DNA from 2 places in the Allobosea sp. 05T438 genome. Region 1 is predicted to be linked to the other one. Evidence: predicted binding sites of a transcription regulator. Region 1 holds the regulator's gene; the other holds the start of a gene.
What was found. The regulator LexA, encoded in region 1, represses DNA repair genes until DNA is damaged. The targets are predictions, from matches to a motif close to TGTTCNNNNTGTGTTCNG.
Positions count from the first base shown of each region.

Region 2: the regulator LexA is predicted to act here: its motif matches at 3,333-3,350, upstream of AC1DIN_RS08145 (DNA recombination protein RmuC).

Region 1 covers NZ_JBFTKQ010000005.1:138,910-147,784, reverse strand. Annotated here, with positions in the region: gene AC1DIN_RS13285 (ComEC/Rec2 family competence protein) at 1-1,436, shown strand, start outside; gene lexA (transcriptional repressor LexA) at 1,430-2,140, opposite strand; gene AC1DIN_RS13275 (molybdopterin molybdotransferase MoeA) at 2,325-3,536, opposite strand; gene moaC (cyclic pyranopterin monophosphate synthase MoaC) at 3,601-4,101, opposite strand; gene trpC (indole-3-glycerol phosphate synthase TrpC) at 4,098-4,910, opposite strand; gene trpD (anthranilate phosphoribosyltransferase) at 4,918-5,931, opposite strand; gene AC1DIN_RS13255 (anthranilate synthase component II) at 5,948-6,565, opposite strand; gene AC1DIN_RS13250 (aldo/keto reductase) at 6,773-7,807, opposite strand; gene AC1DIN_RS13245 (helicase HerA domain-containing protein) at 7,920-8,875, opposite strand, start outside.
Region 2 covers NZ_JBFTKQ010000002.1:895,082-903,956, reverse strand. Annotated here, with positions in the region: gene AC1DIN_RS08160 ([protein-PII] uridylyltransferase) at 1-265, opposite strand, end outside; gene AC1DIN_RS08155 (ATP-binding cassette domain-containing protein) at 854-1,564, shown strand; gene AC1DIN_RS08150 (OsmC family protein) at 1,607-2,116, shown strand; gene AC1DIN_RS08145 (DNA recombination protein RmuC) at 2,117-3,301, opposite strand; gene def (peptide deformylase) at 3,415-3,954, shown strand; gene fmt (methionyl-tRNA formyltransferase) at 4,129-5,058, shown strand; gene truA (tRNA pseudouridine(38-40) synthase TruA) at 5,215-5,955, shown strand; gene AC1DIN_RS08125 (hypothetical protein) at 5,963-6,547, opposite strand; gene dapE (succinyl-diaminopimelate desuccinylase) at 6,616-7,827, opposite strand; gene AC1DIN_RS08115 (DUF805 domain-containing protein) at 7,853-8,278, opposite strand; gene AC1DIN_RS08110 (ribonuclease D) at 8,513-8,875, shown strand, end outside.

The DNA of each region.
Region 1 (8,875 bases):
TTACGGGAAAGCGCGGGCTGATCACCGAGGCAACGAACAACGACCTGCGCGCCGCCGGCATCTACCACATCGTTTCGATCTCCGGCCTGCACATGGTGCTCGCCGCCGGGACGATCTTCTGGCTGGTGCGCGCCCTGCTGGCGCTCTCCCAGACCGCCGCGCTGCGCTGGCCGATCAAGAAGATCGCAGCGGCCGCAGCGATGTTCGGCGCGACCGCCTACTGCATCTTCTCGGGCAGCGATGTCGCGACCGAGCGCTCGCTGATCATGACGCTGGTGATGCTCGGCGCGATCCTTGTCGATCGTGCGGCGCTGAGCATGCGCAATCTCGCGCTTGCGGCCATGATCGTGCTCCTGCGCGAGCCGGAGGCCTTGCTCGGGCCGAGCTTCCAGATGTCCTTCGGAGCCGTCGCGGCATTGATCGCCTTTGCCGAACGCTGGGAGAGCCGAAAGCGCTCCCAGCCGCCGCCCAGCTTGCCGTGGCCGCTTGGGCCGGTCTGGGCCGCGGCACTCGGCATCGTCGTCACCACGTTGCTGGCAACGGCCGCGACAGCGCCCTTCGGCGCCTATCATTTTCAGACCTTCAATCCCTTCGGCCTGCTCGGCAATGCGATGGCGCTGCCCTTCGTCTCGCTCTTCGTCATGCCGGCGGCCGTCTTCGGCGTGCTGGCTTACCCCTTCGGACTGGACTGGCCCGCCTGGGCGCTGATGGGGCTGGCTTCCGATGTCGTGCTCAAGGTGGCGCACTGGGTCGCAAGCATCGACCATTCCACGGTGATGATCGCAGCCTTCGGGCCGGCGGTGCTGACCTGCTTCGTGCTGGCGCTGCTGTGGCTGACGCTCTGGACCACGCCCTGGCGCTGGCTGGCGGCGCTGCCGCTCCTGCTCGGCGTGGCCATCGCCGGCAAGCCGGAGCGGCCGGAAATCCTGATCGAACGCGACGGTTCGGGGCTGGCGGTGCGGGGCCCGGATGGCCGCCTCGCGATTGCGGGCAAGCCGAGCCGTTTCGTGCTGCAGCAATGGCTCGCTGCTGATGGCGATCGCCGTTCGCCGGACGATCCGACGCTGCGGGCCGGCATTAGCTGCGATGCGCTCGGCTGCGTCGCACGGACGCCGGATCAGCGCACCGTTTCCTACACGCGCGACAGGTTGGCGCTTATCGAGGACTGCATGCGGGCTGACCTCGTCGTCACCGCCATCCCCTGGAGCGGAACCTGCAAGGCACGGCTGATCGAGCGAATGGCGTTATCGCGCGACGGCGCGACTTCGCTCTATCGAACAGGATCGGGGTGGAGCAGCCATGTCTCGGAGCAGAACGCTGCCGACCGCCCTTGGAGCCGCCGCCGTGAGCAGCGCCCTGCGCAAGCCTCGACAGCGCCTCCGAGTGTGACACCGGCTTCCGCCGACGGCGAAGCCGAGGTCGAGCGCCTTCAGTAGCGCCGCATCAGATTGACGAGGCGGCCCTGGATCTTGACCCGGTCCGGCCCGAGCACGCGCGTCTCATAGGCAGGGTTCGCGGCTTCGAGCGCGATCGAGGAGCCGCGCTTGCGCAGCCGCTTCAGCGTCGCTTCCTCATCATCGATCAGCGCCACGACGATGTCGCCGGTATTGGCCGAATCCTGCTTGCGGATGATGACGGTGTCGCCGTCGAGGATGCCGGCTTCGACCATCGAGTCACCACGCACTTCCAGCGCGTAATGCTCGCCGGAGCCGAGCATGTCGGGCGGCAGCGAGACGGTGTGGCTACGGTTCTGGATCGCCGAGATCGGCGTGCCGGCGGCGATGCGGCCCATGACCGGGATCGCGATGGAGGAGCGGCTGTCCTCATCGGACGCAGGGCGTGGCTTGGTGAGATTCGGCTGCGAGCCGAGGCCGCCCTGGACGACCGCAGGGTTGAAACGCTGCCGCTGCTGCGGGGCGCCGAGCCCGTCGGGCATCTTGATGATCTCGAGCGCACGCGCCCGGTTGGGCAGGCGACGGATGAAGCCGCGCTCCTCTAGCGCCATGATCAGCCGGTGGATGCCCGACTTGGAGCGCAGATCGAGCGCATCCTTCATCTCGTCGAAGGAGGGCGGCACCCCGCTCTCACGCAAGCGTTCCTGAATGAAGCGCAGGAGTTCGTGTTGCTTGCGTGTCAGCATGATCCCCGCCGGCCTTCTCGAAGGCTAGATTCGAAACAAAGCAGGAACACCATACGCGTTCCACTTGTGTTCCGCAAGCGGGCTCCGGCATCGAAGCGAACAGTGGAATCCACTTTTCGGGCAGATCCGATGCGATAACCCTATACAGATCGCTACGATCGCGTCCGACAGGATGAGCGGTGATCTAGCGCAGCGGCAGGATGCGGCAGATGTCGCCTTTTTTTGCCGGCGCGGCATGGGCAGGCCGGATCGTCAATGCCTGCGCCCGTGCCAGCGTGCCGAGCATCGAGGAATCCTGCCGGTCGAAGGGCGTCGCCACCCAGCCATCCGGCGTCAGTGCGAGCTCCGAGCGCAGATAGTCCTCGCGCTCGTCATTGGCCGGCATGTCACGGCCGAGGCGGGCGGGGATGCTGCGGTCGCGGTCGGCCTCCCCAATGCCGAGCAGAGCCTCGATCAGCGGCAGGACAAAGAGATGGCCGCAGACGATCGAGGAGACCGGGTTTCCGGGCAAGCCGACCACGACCATGCGGCCGAGTCGGCCGGTCATCATGGGTTTGCCCGGCCGCATCGCGATCTTCCAGAAGCCGAGCGACATGCCGGCCCGCGTCAGCGCCTCCTGCACGAGGTCATGCGCGCCGACCGAGGCCCCGCCGAGCGTGACGAGGACGTCGGCGTCGGCGTCCCGCGCCTGGCCGATCTTGGCCGCGAGGTCGGCGTGGTCGTCGCGGGCGATGCCGAGATCGAGAACGGCACCGCCGGCCTTCTCGACCAGTGCAGCGAGCGAGAAGGAGTTCGAGGCGACGATCTGGTCGCGCCCGACCGGCTCGCCCGGAGCCACCAACTCGTCGCCAGTGGCAAGGATCGCGACGCGCGGCTTGCGCCGGACGGGCAAGGTCGGATGTCCCATCGCGGCGGCGAGGCCCAGCGCAGCGCTGTCGAGCACGCGCCCGGCGGGCAGCAGGACGTCGCCTTCGCGGAAATCCAGCCCGGCTGCGCGCAGGAACTTGCCCTTGGCGGGCGGCACCCGCACGCGGATCGCCGGGCTGTCGACGCCGTCGGCATCCTCCTGCATCAGGACGGTATCGGCGCCATCAGGCATTGGCGCGCCCGTGAAGATGCGCACGGCCTGTCCCGGCCCGACCGAGCCCTCGAAGGCCCGGCCAGCGGCGGATTCGCCGATCACCGCGAGCGAGATGCCCGCCGCCATGTCGTCGCCGCGCACGGCATAGCCGTCCATGGCGGAATTGGCGAAGGGCGGCTGGGTCCGGAGCGCCTTGACCTCACCGGCAAGCACCCGCCAGGCGCATTGCGCGAGCGGCAGGGTTTCGGCCCCGGTCGGCCCTGGAATGCTGTCGAGCAGCGCCTTGCGCGCGACGGGGACCGGGGTGAGCGCCATCAGAGCAGGATGCCGAACCGCAGGTCCGCGGCAGCGAATAGTGGGGACCGGTTTTCGGATGACATCATGCTCGACTTCCTTCCTGCGAAGCCTTTGCGTCGTAGTCGCCGGACTGGCCGCCGGATTTGTGCATGAGCCGGATGTTCTCGATCCGCATCGCCCTGTCGACCGCCTTGACCATGTCGTAGACGGTCAGGCAGGCGACCGAGACGGCTGTGAGCGCCTCCATCTCGACGCCGGTCTGGCCTTTCATCTTCACTTCGGCGCGCACGCGCACGCCCGGCAATGCCTCGTCGATCGTGAGATCGACCCCGATCTTGCTGAGCAGCAGGGGGTGGCAGAGCGGGATCAGCTCATGTGTGCGCTTGGCGGCCATGATTCCGGCGAGGCGCGCCGTGCCGAGCACGTCGCCCTTCCTGGCGTTGCCGTCGCGCACGATCGCGATCGTCCCGGGCGCCATCACGACGCTCCCTTCGGCGACGGCGATGCGGGTCGTCTCGGCCTTGTCGCCGACATCGACCATATGCGCCTGGCCCTGGGCGTCGAGGTGGCTGAGCCGGCTCACGCCGCGCTCTCTTGCGCCGTGCCGGTCAGCAGCGACCGCGTCGCGGCCGTGACATCCGCCTGCCGCATCAGGCTCTCGCCGACGAGGAAGCTGTTGACGCCGGCCTTGTTGAGGCGGGCGATGTCGGCATGGGCGAAGATGCCGCTCTCGCCGATGACGATGCGGTCGGAGGGGACGCGCGGCGCCAGCCGCTCGGTCACCGCGAGATCGACGTGGAAGCTGCGCAGATCGCGGTTGTTGATGCCGAGCAGGCGGCTCTCGAGCTTGAGCGCCCGGTCGAGCTCGGCGTCGTCATGAACCTCGACGAGCACGTCCATGCCGAGTTCGCGCGCGGTTTCGTTGAGCGCCCTGGCGGTGTCGTCGTCGACACCAGCCATGATGATCAGGATGCAGTCGGCGCCCCAGCTGCGGGCTTCGTAGACCTGATAGGGCTCGTAGAGGAAATCCTTGCGCAGGGCGGGCAGGCCGGAGGCCTCGCGCGCCTGCGTCAGGAATTCCGGCTGACCCTGGAAGGAGGGCGCATCGGTCAGCACGGAGAGGCAGGCCGCGCCGCCGGCGGCATAGGCACGGGCGAGCGAAGGCGGGTCGAAATCGGCGCGGATCAGCCCCTTGGACGGGCTCGCCTTCTTGATCTCGGCGATCAGGGCCGGCTTGCCGTCCGCGAGCTTGGCGGCGAGAGCATCGGCGAATCCGCGCGGCTTGCCGGCGGCACGGACGCGGCGTTCGATCTCGGCCAGCGGCACGGCGGCCTTGGCGGCCGCGATCTCCTGGCGCTTGTAGGCTTCGATCTTGGCGAGGATGTCGGTCATGCCGCCCTCACGCGTTCGAGGCTTTGATGAGGGCGCCCAGCGTCGCCTTGGCCTTGCCAGAGTCGAGGGCGGCCGTCGCCTGGGCGAAGCCGTCCTTCAGGTTCGCAGCCTTGCCGGCGACGAGCAGTGCTGCCGCGGCATTGAAGGCGGCGATATCGCGGAAGCCGGTCCTCTCGCCGGCGAGCACGGCGTTCAGCGCGGCCGCATTCTGCTCGGGCGTGCCGCCACGCAGCTCCTCCGGCCTGGCCGGCTCGAGGCCGACATCGGAGGGGCTGATGGTGAAGCTTTCGACGTTGCCGTTCTCCAGCGAGACGACGCGGGTCGGCCCGGTCGTGGTGATCTCGTCGAGCCCGTCGGAGCCGTGCACGGCCCATACGCGAGTCGAGCCGAGCGAGGCCAGCACCTTGACCATCGGCTCCAGCCAGGTTTCGGAGAAGGCCCCGATCAGCTGGCGCTTCACCCCGGCCGGGTTCGAGAGCGGGCCGAGCAGGTTGAAGATCGTGCGCGTGCCGAGCTCGGTACGCACCGGCGCGACATGGCGCATCGAGGCGTGATGCGTCGGCGCGAACATGAAGCCGACACCGGCCTCGGCGATGCAGCGCTCCGTCCCGGCCGAATCGAGGCCGACCTTGACGCCGAGTGCGGTGAGCACGTCGGCCGCGCCGGAGCGCGAGGAAGCCGCGCGGTTGCCGTGCTTGGCGACGGGCACGCCGCAGGCTGCCGTGATGATCGAAGCCAGCGTCGAGACGTTGTAGGAGCCGGACGAATCGCCGCCGGTGCCGACGATGTCGATCGCCTCGGCCGGCGCCTTCACCGGCAGCATCTTGCCGCGCATCGCGCCGACGGCGCCGGCGATCTCGTCGATCGTCTCGCCGCGGACGCGCAGCGCCATCAGGAAGGCGGCGGACTGCGCGTTGGTGACCTCGCCGGAGAGGATCGTGTCGAAGGCGTCCCGCGCCTCCTCGCGCGAGAGTGTCGCTCCGGTCGCGACCTTGGCGATGAAGGGTTTGAAGTCGTCCATGGAAACTCTGCGGAAATCAGGCTGATGGGGTCAGGGCGGCGGCTTCGTGCTCGCTGCGCCATCGCTGGGCGAGATCGAGGAAATTCCGCAGGATCGTCGCGCCATGCTCGGAGGCGATGCTCTCCGGATGAAACTGGACGCCGTGGACCGGCAGCTCCCGGTGCGAGAGCGCCATGATCAGGCCGTCATCGGTTTCGGCCTCGATGTCGAAGACAGTCGGGCAGGAATCGCGATCGACCACGAGGGAGTGATAGCGCGTCGCCTGCAGCGGCCCGTTGATGCCGCGGAACAGGCCGCGTGCCCTGTGCCTGATCGGCGAGACCTTGCCGTGCATCGGCACGGGCGCCCGCACGACGTCGCCGCCGAAGGCCTGCCCCATCGCCTGCAGTCCGAGGCACACGCCGAAAATTGGCTTGCGGGCGGCGCCTTGCCGGACGACATCGAGGCAGATTCCGGCCTCGTTTGGCGTGCAGGGGCCGGGCGAGAGCACGATCGCATCATGCTCGCCGCCCAGCGCTTCTTCGACCGACAGCGCGTCGTTGCGCCAGACATCGACTTCGGCCCCCAGGCCACCGATGAGGTGGACCAGGTTCCAGGTGAAGCTGTCGTAGTTGTCGATCAACAGAACGCGCATGGCCGGACCCGTGAATACGGCCACAGGTCATGCACGTTCGGGGGCGGGGTGGTCAAGTTTTGCGCGGCGGTCATCTCCCGAAGCGCGCTCGCACGGAGCAGCCCGTCATTGCGAGCGAAGCAAGGCAATCCAGGGGGGATCCGGCTGACGTGGTCCGTCCTGCGGCCCCCTGGATTGCTTCGTCGCCCTGCTCCTCGCAATAACGGCTCAGACCAGCGGCGGATTGAGACGGCCGAAACCCTCCTGCCGCCGATAGGGGAAGTACGGGTAGGGCGCCGTACGGACGCTCGCGGCATCGAGCCGCACAACCTGCTCGGCCGTCAGGTTCCAGCCGACGGCTCCGAGATTGTCCCGCAGCTGCTGCTCGTTGCGGGCGCCGATGATGACCGAGGAGACCGTCGGGCGCTGCAGCAGCCAGTTGATCGCGACCTGCGGTACGCTCTTGCCGGTCTCCTGCGCGATGGCATCGAGCACGTCGACGATGGCGTAGAGCTGCTCGTCCTCGACCGGCGGGCCGAACTCGGCTGTCTCGTGCAGCCGGCTCCCGGCCGGAAGAGGCTGGCCGCGCCGGATCTTGCCAGTGAGGCGGCCCCAGCCGAGCGGGCTCCAGACCAGCGCGCCGACGCTCTGGTCGAGGCCGAGCGGCATCAGCTCCCATTCGTAGTCGCGCCCGACGAGCGAGTAGTAGACCTGATGCGCGACATAGCGGGGCCAGCCATGACGCTCGGCGGCGGCCAGAGACTTCATCAGCTGCCAGCCGGAGAAGTTGGAGACGCCGACATAGCGAAGCTTGCCCGCCCGGACGAGCGCATCGAGCGTCGAGAGAACCTCCTCGACCGGCGTGCCGGCGTCAAAGGCATGCAACTGCAGCAGGTCGATATAGTCGGTGCCGAGCCGGCGCAGCGCGTCCTCGGTCGCCTTGATCAGGCGGCTGCGCGAGGAGCCGGCATCGTTCGGGCCGTCGCCCATCGGCAGCGTCGTCTTGGTCGAGATCAGCACCTTGTCGCGGCGGCCCTTGATCGCCTCGCCGAGGACTTCCTCGGACGCCCCGTTCGAGTAGACGTCGGCTGTGTCGAAGAGGTTCAGCCCGGCATCGAGGCAGATATCGACGAGGCGGTGCGCTTCCTTGGCGTCCGTGTTGCCCCAGGCGCTGAAGAGCGGCCCCTGTCCGCCGAAGGTGCCCGCGCCGAAACTCAGGGCGGGAACCTTCAGCCCCGAATGGCCCAAACGCCGATATTCCATGATCCAGATCTCCTGTGGAGGTCAGAACATGGTGGTGCGAAGCCGGCGTGATTAGTCGGCCGGCTGGAACAGCATTCGTGAGTTGAAGTCACCGAGCGCGCGGCGCTGGCTTCTATCCGCGGGCGCTGCGCGGCATCCCGGCCGTGCGCGGCTGAGCCTGGCCCGGCGCGGTCTCGACGCCGAGCGCAGGCAGGGCGAGCGTTCGCAGGCCGCGGAAGTCGACATGACAGACGATCAGGCCGCGCTCTTCGATATAGCCGAGCAGGCGCCGCGCCCGGCTGGGCGAGTGGCTGCCATAGACTTCGGCGAGCTCGGCATCGCTGGGGCAGGGCCTGCCCTCGATGGCGGTGCGGGCGATGTAGAGGAAGAGCCCCTGCAGGTCTTCCGGCAGCGTGCCCGAGGCCACGACTGCCGCCTGCCAGCCCTCGCTGGTCGCGACGCTGTCGCTAACGCCGGCCCGCGCCACGGCGAGCCTGCGGCGGAACTCCTCCAGGCTCAGATTCGTCCGGCCGAGCCGGCGCATCCGGCAGCGCACGGTGAAATCCTGATAGAGCACCGCGACCTGGCGCGAGCGTGCTTCAGGGTCGGCCATCAGCTCGCGCAGAATCTCGACCATGATCGCTTCGCGCTCTTCCGGCTCCAGCTCGATCTCGGGCTCGGGCTCGGTCTGCGGAGCCGGGCGGTAAGTCTCGATCCGGCGCAGCACCTCGTTCGGGTCCGGGCGTGGGCGCGGCGCCGGGCGGACCGGCCGCGCCATCGGCGGCGGCTCGTCCTCGCCGGGCGTGAAGATCAGCTTGCCTGCTTCCGCCGGCGCCTGTTCGGGCAGCGGCATCAACCCCGGCGCGCTGCCGCGATCGACGGAGCTGACGGTGCCGATCCTGATCGGCAGCGGGCGCTTTGACAGGGCAGGGCCGAGCGCCACGAACTGGCCGCGTTCGAGATCGCGGAACATTTCGGCCTGGCGCCGGTCCATGCCAAGCAGGTCGGCGGCGCGCTGCATGTCGATGTCGAGGAAGGTGCGACCCATCAGGAAGTTCGAGGCTTCCGCCGCGACGTTCTTCGCGAGCT
Region 2 (8,875 bases), on a different contig from region 1:
CCGATTGCGAGGGGTTGTCGGCCGGATAGAAATACGAGGTCGCGGCCTTGTGCAGCCCGATGACGACCGCATCCATCACGGCCGAGAGCCGGTGCGCGCAGGAAAGCCCGCCGCGCGGACCGGTCAGGATCGCCTTGGCCGAAACCCGGCCATCGTCGAGCAGCTGCCGCAGCGCCGCCACCAGCAGTTGCCGCTTCTCCGCCTTGTCCTTGCGCCGCGCCGCCTCGAACAGTCTCGCGATGCCCGCCTCCGGATCGTGCAGCATGTCGGAGAGGGCAAGTGCGGGCGCTGTCGAGGAGGCTGTCACGTGGGCACGGTTCCGTCGTCTGCCATTTGTTCTAGCACGCGGGGAAAGGGGACGAGAGAACTAAATTCTACAGCCTGTATACGGTAATGATGCAGTTACCGATCACGATTGTGTTGTTTGGTAAACAGAACGATTGGACCTGAAAGACGGATATACGCCGATTTGAGCCACCAGCTTGCGGGCGCGAAATAAGTGCAGCTAAAGCGTGGGGCCAAGGACGCCACCCGTCCCGATCCCTCGCGTCGTCGAAATGAGGGATCGCATCCATGACAAGCATCGCCCGCCGCCTCGCGAAACGCGAGCCGCTGCGCGCGCTCGACCGCTCCCTGCGCGACGAGGCGCCGCATCAGGAAAGGACGGCCGAGACGGCCGGCATGTGGTGGTGAACGTCGTTTGACAAAGCGGACGTTCGGACCTTAGAAAAGGACACGCGCCGATTTGAGCCTCAGCTTGCGGGCGCGAAACAAATGCAGCTAAAGCGCGGGACGACGGGACGGCCTGCTGCCGTCCGCGCTCCTTCCGCCTTGTTCATGGATGGAGCCAGCAATGTCGGCCGCTCTTCACACTCTCTCCCGCTCTCCCGAGACCGTTCCGCCGCGCCCTGCTGCCGGCGAGATCGTCGCCCTGCTAGGCGCGTCCGAGGTGCGGCGGGCGGCGCTGCGTGCGCTTGCCAGTTTGCGGACCGATGAGGGTGAGGTGCCGACGGCCGAAATCGGCCTGCTCTGCGCGCGGCCGCGCTTCTTCCCTTGGCTCGATCTCACCGAGAACCTGGCTTTCGTCCTGCCGAAGGCGACGCCGTTCGAGCGCGAGGGCCTGATCGCCAATGTGCTGGTGCGCCTTGGCCTCGCGGGGCAGGCGACGCAGCGGCCGGGCGCGCTCTCGCCCGAAGGGCTGCTGCGGCTCGCCATTGCCCGCCTTCTGTTGGTCAGGCCGCGGCTGCTGCTGGTCGATGAGCCCTTTGCGGCGCTCGATGCCGAAACCCGCAGCCGGCTCGCCGCCTTTCTGCCGGAGCTCTGTACGCAAGCGCGACCCGCCGTCGCCATCGCCACCGGTTCCGTCGAGGAGGCCTTGCGGTTGGCCGATCGCATCCTCGTCCTGCCACGGCAGCCGGGGCCGCCCGCCTTCAGCCTCGAGAATCTGCTGGCCCGTCCGCGCGAGGAGGGCTCCGTCGGCTTCGTCACCCTGCGGCGCGAATTGCGCCGGGCGCTCGACAAGGAAAACCGGCATGCCGCGCCGGAGGTGGAGGCGGCGGCCTGAAGCGGCTACAAGCCGGCGGACCGCTTCACGAGGATCACGATCATGGACGTCACCGCTCTGCGCGCCCTGCAGGCGCCGCTCAAGGACGAGTATCGGACCAATCCCGAGGCCGCCGTCATCACGCTCAAGGCCCATGGCGAGCTCGACGACCAGCATATCGCCTGCAAGGTCGAGACCGGCCGCGCCATCGCGCTTGCGGGCCTGCATCCGGCGACCGGCGGTTCGGGTGCGGAGCTCTGCTCGGGCGATATGCTGCTGGAGGCGCTGGTCGCCTGCGCCGGCGTGACCCTGAAGGCGGTGGCGACCGCGCTCGAAATCGAGCTGAAGAAGGGCGTGGTGCGCGCCGAGGGCGATCTCGACTTCCGCGGCACGCTCGGCGTCGCAAAGGATGCAGCCGTCGGCTTCAAGGCGATCCGCCTCTCCTTCGACGTCGAGACCGATGCGCCGCAGGAGAAGCTCGACACCCTGCTCAAGCTCACCGAGCGCTACTGCGTCGTCTTCCAGACGCTGAACGTGAAGCCCGAACTGTCGGCGGTGCTCAACCGCGGCTGATCACTCCGCCGCGGCCTTCAGCTCCAGCCCCTTGGCGAAGGGCAGCTTCGGCTCGCTCTTCTCGTCGTCGAAATCGAGCGCGCCGATCTTCTCGGCGCGGCTCGTGACCTTGCCGGCCGAGGTCTTGATCTGGCCGACATCGTCCTGCGCCTGGCGGAAATGATTGTCGAGCTTATCGACGCGTTCGCCGAGCCGGCGCACATCGTCAAGCAGCTTGCCGACTTCGGTCTGGATGACCTGCGCCTCCTCCCGCATTCGCGCGTCGCGCACCAGCGACTGCATCAGCTGGATCGCCAGCGCCAAGAGCGAGGGCGAAACGATCATGATGCGGGCCCGATGCGCCCGCTGCACGACATCGTCGAAATGCTCGTGCAGATCGGCGTAGATCGACTCGGACGGCACGAAGAGTAGCGCGACGTCCTGTGTTTCGCCGGGCAGGAAATAGCGCTCGGCGATGTCCTTCACATGCACGCCGACATCGCTGCGCACGCGCTGGCCGGCGGCCTTCTTCGCCTCCTCGCCACGCGCCTCGCGCAGGAGCGTGAAGCTCTCCAGCGGGAACTTGGCGTCGATCACAAGGCCGCGCCCGTCGCCGGGCAGGGTGACCAGGCAGTCCGGCCGACGCCCGTTCGAGAGCTGCGGCTGGAAGGCGAAGAAGGCGGCGGGCAGCCCGTCGCGGATGATCGCTTCCATCCGGCCTTGGCCATAGGCGCCGCGCGCCTGCTTGTTGGCGAGCACGTCCCGGAGTGTCACCACCTCGGAGGTCAGGTCTGTCAGGTTCTTCTGGGCGGTGTCGATCACCGCCAGCCGCTCCTGCAGCTTGCCGAGGCTCTCGGTTGTCTGGCGGACGTTCTGCTCCAGGCCTTGCCCGACCTTGTGGCTCAGCCCGTCCATCCTGTCGGCGACGAGCCGGGCGAGGTCGCCCTGCCTTGTCGAGAGGATTTCCGCCATCGACTGCATCCGGCCGGCGAGCTCGGCCTGCTGGCGGTTCATCTCCGCGACCTTGTCGTCCATCTCGCGGGCACGTTCCGCGGCCATCGCGGCCTCGATCGCGCGGTTCTTGCCGCCTCGCCAGCCAGCGATCACCGCCATGAACAGCAAGACGAGGCTCAAGCCCGCGAAGCCGAGGGCGGCCTCTGCCCATGTCACCGGGCGTTCAAGCAGGGTGAAGGCGATCTCGTTCATGCGCGGAGCCTAGCCGATTCGATGTAGAATAGCGAACGAAAGCGGAACAGTTTGACCGCTCTCTCACAAATGCTTATGTCCCGGGCTCAACAGCTCTTTCTCGTTGGAATCCCATGTCCGTTCGCCCGCTCGTCATCCTGCCCGACGCCCAGCTTCGCCTCGTTTCGAAGCCGGTCGCGGCTATCACGCCCGAGATCCGGACGCTGGTCGAGGACATGTTCGAGACGATGTACGACGCGCCCGGCATCGGGCTCGCCGCGATCCAGATCGGCGCGCCGCTGCGCGTCGTGACAATCGACCTGTCGAAGCCGGAGGCGAAGGAGGGCGAGGAGCCGGAGCCGAGGAAGCCGCAGGTCTTCATCAACCCGCAGATCACCTGGTCCTCGGAGGAACTCAGCGCCTACGAGGAGGGCTGCCTCTCGATCCCCGAGTATTACGAGGAGGTCGAGCGCCCGGCAGAGGTCAAGGTCCGCTACATGGACCTCGACGGCAAGACACATGAGATCGCGGCTGACGGTCTGCTCGCCACCTGCCTGCAGCACGAGATCGACCATCTCGACGGCGTGCTCTTCATCGATCATCTCTCGCGGTTGAAGCGCGAGCGCGTCACCAAGAAATTCGCCAAGGCGGCCAAGCGCGAGCGGGCCGCGTAATCGACAGGCATCATCCGGGCCCTCATCCTGAGGAGCCGCGGCACGCGGCGCCTCGAAGGATGCTTCAGGAGGTTACTGGACCATCCTTCGAGACGCAGCCTCCGGCTGCTCCTCAGGATGAGGGCTGTTTCATTCTTTCCGGTGCCATGCCGGAGCTGAGGTAAAGTCGAGCGTATGAGTTTGCGCGTCATTTTCATGGGCACGCCGGATTTCGCCGTGCCGGTGCTGACGGAGATCGTCGGCCAGGGGCATGAGGTCGTCTCCTGCTACACCCGCGCTCCGGCGCAGGCCGGCCGCGGCCTCGATCTCAAGCCCTCGCCGGTGCACAGGGCGGCCGAGCGCTTCGGCATCCCGGTCTTCACGCCCGCGACGCTGAAGACGCCGGAGCAGGCCGAGATCATCGCCTCGCATCAGGCCGATGTCGCCGTCGTCGTCGCCTATGGCATGATCCTGCCGCAGGCGATCCTCGATCTGCCCGAGCTCGGCTGCCTCAATCTTCATGCCTCGCTGCTCCCGCGCTGGCGCGGCGCCGCGCCGATCCAGCGCGCGATCATGGCCGGGGACGCCGAAACCGGCGTCTGCGTGATGAAGATGGAGGCCGGGCTCGATACCGGCCCCGTCGCCATGGTCGAGACATTGCCGATCGGCCCGGATCTGACCGCCGGCGAATTGCACGACCAGCTCAGCATCCTCGGCGCCGATCTGATGGTGCGGGCGCTCGCCGCCCTCGGTCGCGGCGGCCTGCAGTTCACGCCGCAGCCGGAAGAGGGCGTCACCTATGCCGCCAAGATCACCAATGCCGAGGCGAAGTTGAGCTGGACGCTGCCGGCACAGCAGGTGCATGACCGGGTGCGCGGCCTCTCGCCCTTCCCGGGCACCTTCGCCGAGATCGACCTCGGCAAGGGCCCGGAGCGGCTGAAGATCCTGCGTACCGCGCGCGCCGGCGGCGCGGCCGAGCCCGGCACGCTGCTTGACGACGAGGGCACGGTCGCCTGCGCCGTCGGTGCGGTGAAGCTGCTGCAGGTCCAGCGCGCCGGCAAGGCGCCGATGAGCGGGGCCGAGTTCCTGCGCGGCGCCCGGCTCGGGGCCGGCGACAAGCTCTGAATCGATGATCTCACCCTCCACGCCGTCATCCCGGGCGCAGCGAAGCGAAGACCCGGGATCCATGCCGAAACCTTCATCGGCAGCGCTCCGGCATGGATCCCGGATCGGTGCGGCTTCGCCGCTTGTCCGGGATGACGGTGCAGGGGAGAGCGTCTGATGCCGCGCTACAAGCTCGTCATCGAATATGACGGCACGCCGTTCTCGGGCTGGCAGCGCCAGCTCAACGGGCCTTCCGTGCAGCAGAGCGTCGAGGAGGCGGTCGAGGCCTTCTGCGGCCATCCCGTCAGGCTGCACTGCGCCGGCCGCACCGATGCCGGCGTCCACGCCACCCATCAGGTCGTGCATGTCGACATCGAGAAAGAATGGCGCACCGACGTCGTGCGCGACGCGACCAATGCCCGGCTGAAATCCAGCGTCCCGGTGAGCGTGCTGAGCGCGGAGCAGGTCTCCGGCGATTTCGATGCCCGCATCTCGGCGAAGCGCCGCTATTACATCTATCGCATCCTCGACCGGCGGGCGCCGCCGGCGCTCGATCGAGGACGCGTCTGGCACGTCCCCGTGAAGCTCGACCATGAGGCTATGGACCGGGCCGCCAAGGCGCTGCTCGGCCACCACGACTTCACCACCTTCCGCGCCGCCGAATGCCAGGCCAACAGCCCGATGCGTACGCTCGACCGGCTCGATGTCCGGCGCGAGGGCGCGGAGATCGTGGTCTACGCCCATGCGCGCTCCTTCCTGCATCATCAGGTCCGCTCGATCGTCGGCAGCCTGAAGATGGTCGGGGCGGGGCGCTGGCCGGAAGCGAAGCTCGGCCAGATCCTGGTGGCGCGCGACCGGGCGCAGTGCGCGGCGCTGGCGCCGTCCTGCGGGCTCTATCTCGCCGGGGTCGACTACTGAGGCCGGCTCAGAACAGGTCGAACAGCCGGATCACGCCATAGTCGAGCACGACGCTGGCGATGACCAGCGGCAGCGCGATGGCGCGTCCCTCCGGGCCGAAGGCGGCGCGCGCCACGCAATAGCGCAGCCTGAGCACGATCGCGGCGAAGAAGGTGGACTGCACCATCGCGAGCTGCGGTGTCGACCAGCCGAGTGCGAAGACGGCAGCCGGAACCGCCATCAGGCTGGCCGAGACGATGCCGGCCCAATTCCAGGCGATGACGAAGCTGGTGAAGCGCGGCGCCTGCGCCAGTTCGGGCCGCAGCGCGATCAGCAGGGCCGGCACGGCGAGGATCGCGAGACAGAGCGCGCCGATGACCGCCAGCACGAGCGCGGGGGCGGTGAAGAGGCCGGCGCTGTTCGGCAGCCCGGCCATCAGGCGCGTCGCGGCGAGGATTGCGATCGTTGCCGGCAGCATCAATGCGAAGGCGAGATAGGAGCGCCAGAATCCGTCCCGGCTGAGGTCGAGTTCGGAAAGCGCCTCTGTGCCGCGGGTCATCAAGTGCCAGGAACCGCGCAGCGAGCGCGCGATGTCGTCGGCGGCGAGCCTCATCACGGTCTCCATCATCTGCGATCTTAGACTTTCGTCTAAGGCGGATAATGACCCGTGGTTCCGGCGCGTCAAGCCTTGTGTTGCGCTGCAAAATAGCTGGCGAGTAACCGATGCGTGATCCGCTCCAGCGCAACGAGGTCCGCGACGGCAACGCATTCGTCGATCTGGTGCATCGTCTTGCCGACGACACCGTATTCGACAACGGGGCAATAGCTCTTGATGAACCGGGCGTCGGAGGTGCCGCCGGTCGTCGAAAGCTGCGGCCGCTTGCCGGTCTCGGCGGCGACGGCATCCGCGACCATGGCTACGAAGGGGCCGGGTTCGGTCAGGAAGGCGACGGCATTGGTCGGCTGGAAGTCGATCTCGTAGCGCACGGTGTTGCCCGCCGCCTCCCGCAGGCGCCGGTCAAGCTCTGCCGCGAGGGTCTCCGGCGTCCAGACGTCGTTGAAGCGGATGTTGAAGACGGCCCTGGCCTGGGCGGGGATGACGTTCGTCGCGGGGTTGCCGACATCGAGCGTCGTCACTTCGAGGTTGCTCGGGTCGAAATGCTCGGTACCGGCGTCGAGAGGGGTGGCGTCGAGCGCCGCCAGCAGCCGGACCATGCCGCGGATCGGATTGTCGGCGAGATGCGGGTAGCCGACATGGCCCTGGATGCCGTGGACGGTGAGCTTGCCGGTCAGCGAGCCGCGACGGCCGATCTTGATCATGTCGCTCATCGTCGCCGGATTTGTCGGCTCGCCGAGGATACAGTGGTCGAAGCGCTCGCCGCGCTCATGCGCCCATTGCAGCAGCTTCACCGTGCCGTTGACGGCTGGTCCCTCTTCGTCGCCGGTGACGAGAAAGGCGATCGAGCCGGGCGCATCGGGATTCTCGCGGCGATAACGGATCGCAGCCGAGACCATGGCGGCGAGCCCGCCCTTCATGTCGCAGGCGCCGCGTCCATAAAGGATGCCGTTCTCGATCGCGCCATCGAAGGGCGCGCGTGTCCAGGCGGCCTCATCGCCGACGGGCACGACGTCGGTATGCCCGGCGATGACGAAGACCGGGGCCCGGTTACCGATGCGGGCGTAGAGATTCTCGACATCCGGCGTGCCCGGCTCGCTGAAAACCGGGCGCTGCACCTCATAGCCCTCGGCCACCAGAACCGAGGCGAGCACGGCGAGCGCGCCGCCTTCCTGCGGCGTGACGGAGGGGCAGCGTACGAGCGCCTGCGTGAGCGCAGCCGGATCGGCCGGGTCGAAGGAAAGGGCAGGGGCTGAAGCGGCAGGTGCGTTCGTCATGCCGCCGCTTTAGCGCGCTTTCGGCCTAGCGGGAACCGGCCTCGACCGCGACCAGCGCCTCTGCCCGCTCGTCCCGGGCTGAAGGCATCAGACCGAGGTCGATGAAGGCGACGACCCACGCGATGGTCGAGATCGCTTCCAGCGAAGGGCGCCAGCCGAATGGCATGTAGAACCGCAGGTACTCCGGCAGCACGATCGCGCAGACCAGCAGGACGCCGAAGAGCGAGCTGCCGCCCCGGTCGGTGGCGCGCTTGGCGGCCAGCGCCGCCCAGGGAAACAGCGCGAAGGCGTTCGCGAAGGCGAGGACGGTTCGCGCGGTCTGAGGAACCATCAGCTGGGGCAGGATCCTTTGCAGCGCAAACAGCGTGAGCGCCACGACGGCACTGCCGAGCCAGAAGGCGCGCAAACCGATGCGGCCATCGAGATCGCAGAAAAGGCGAATCGGGGACATGCGTCGCGCTCCGTTGCCACCCCTTTTCGCATGTCTTAACGAAAGCTTGAAGCTTATAGTGAATAAAAGGTTAACGGTGTGGTCAGCCAGTTGTGCCAAATCAGAAAAGGCTTGAACCGGCGATACGGGGTCGCTAGCTGCGGAAGGCGCGTCGTTCCGGCGCGGTCTGCCGCCGTTCCATTCCGTGGGTACCGTTGAAGGGCGCCTCAGCGCGGCCCGAGTGAGGTTTCGAGCATGACCATCCATTTTCATCGCGGCGATCTGCCTGACGGTTATGAGGCCGGCTCGAGCGTCGCGATCGACACCGAGACGCTCGGCCTCAACCCGCATCGCGATCGGCTTTGCGTGGTCCAGCTGTCGCGTGGAGACGGCACGGCGGACGTCGTCCAGATCCTGAAGGGTGGCGAGCGGCCCAAGAACCTCATCCGCCTGCTCGAAGACCCGGCCGTGCTGAAGCTCTTCCACTTCGCGCGCTTCGACGTTGCGGTGTTGCGCCACGCTTTCGGAGTGGTCACGACTCCGGTCTACTGCACCAAGATCGCCTCGAAGCTGACCCGCACCTACACGGATCGTCACGGTCTGAAGGATCTGGTGCGC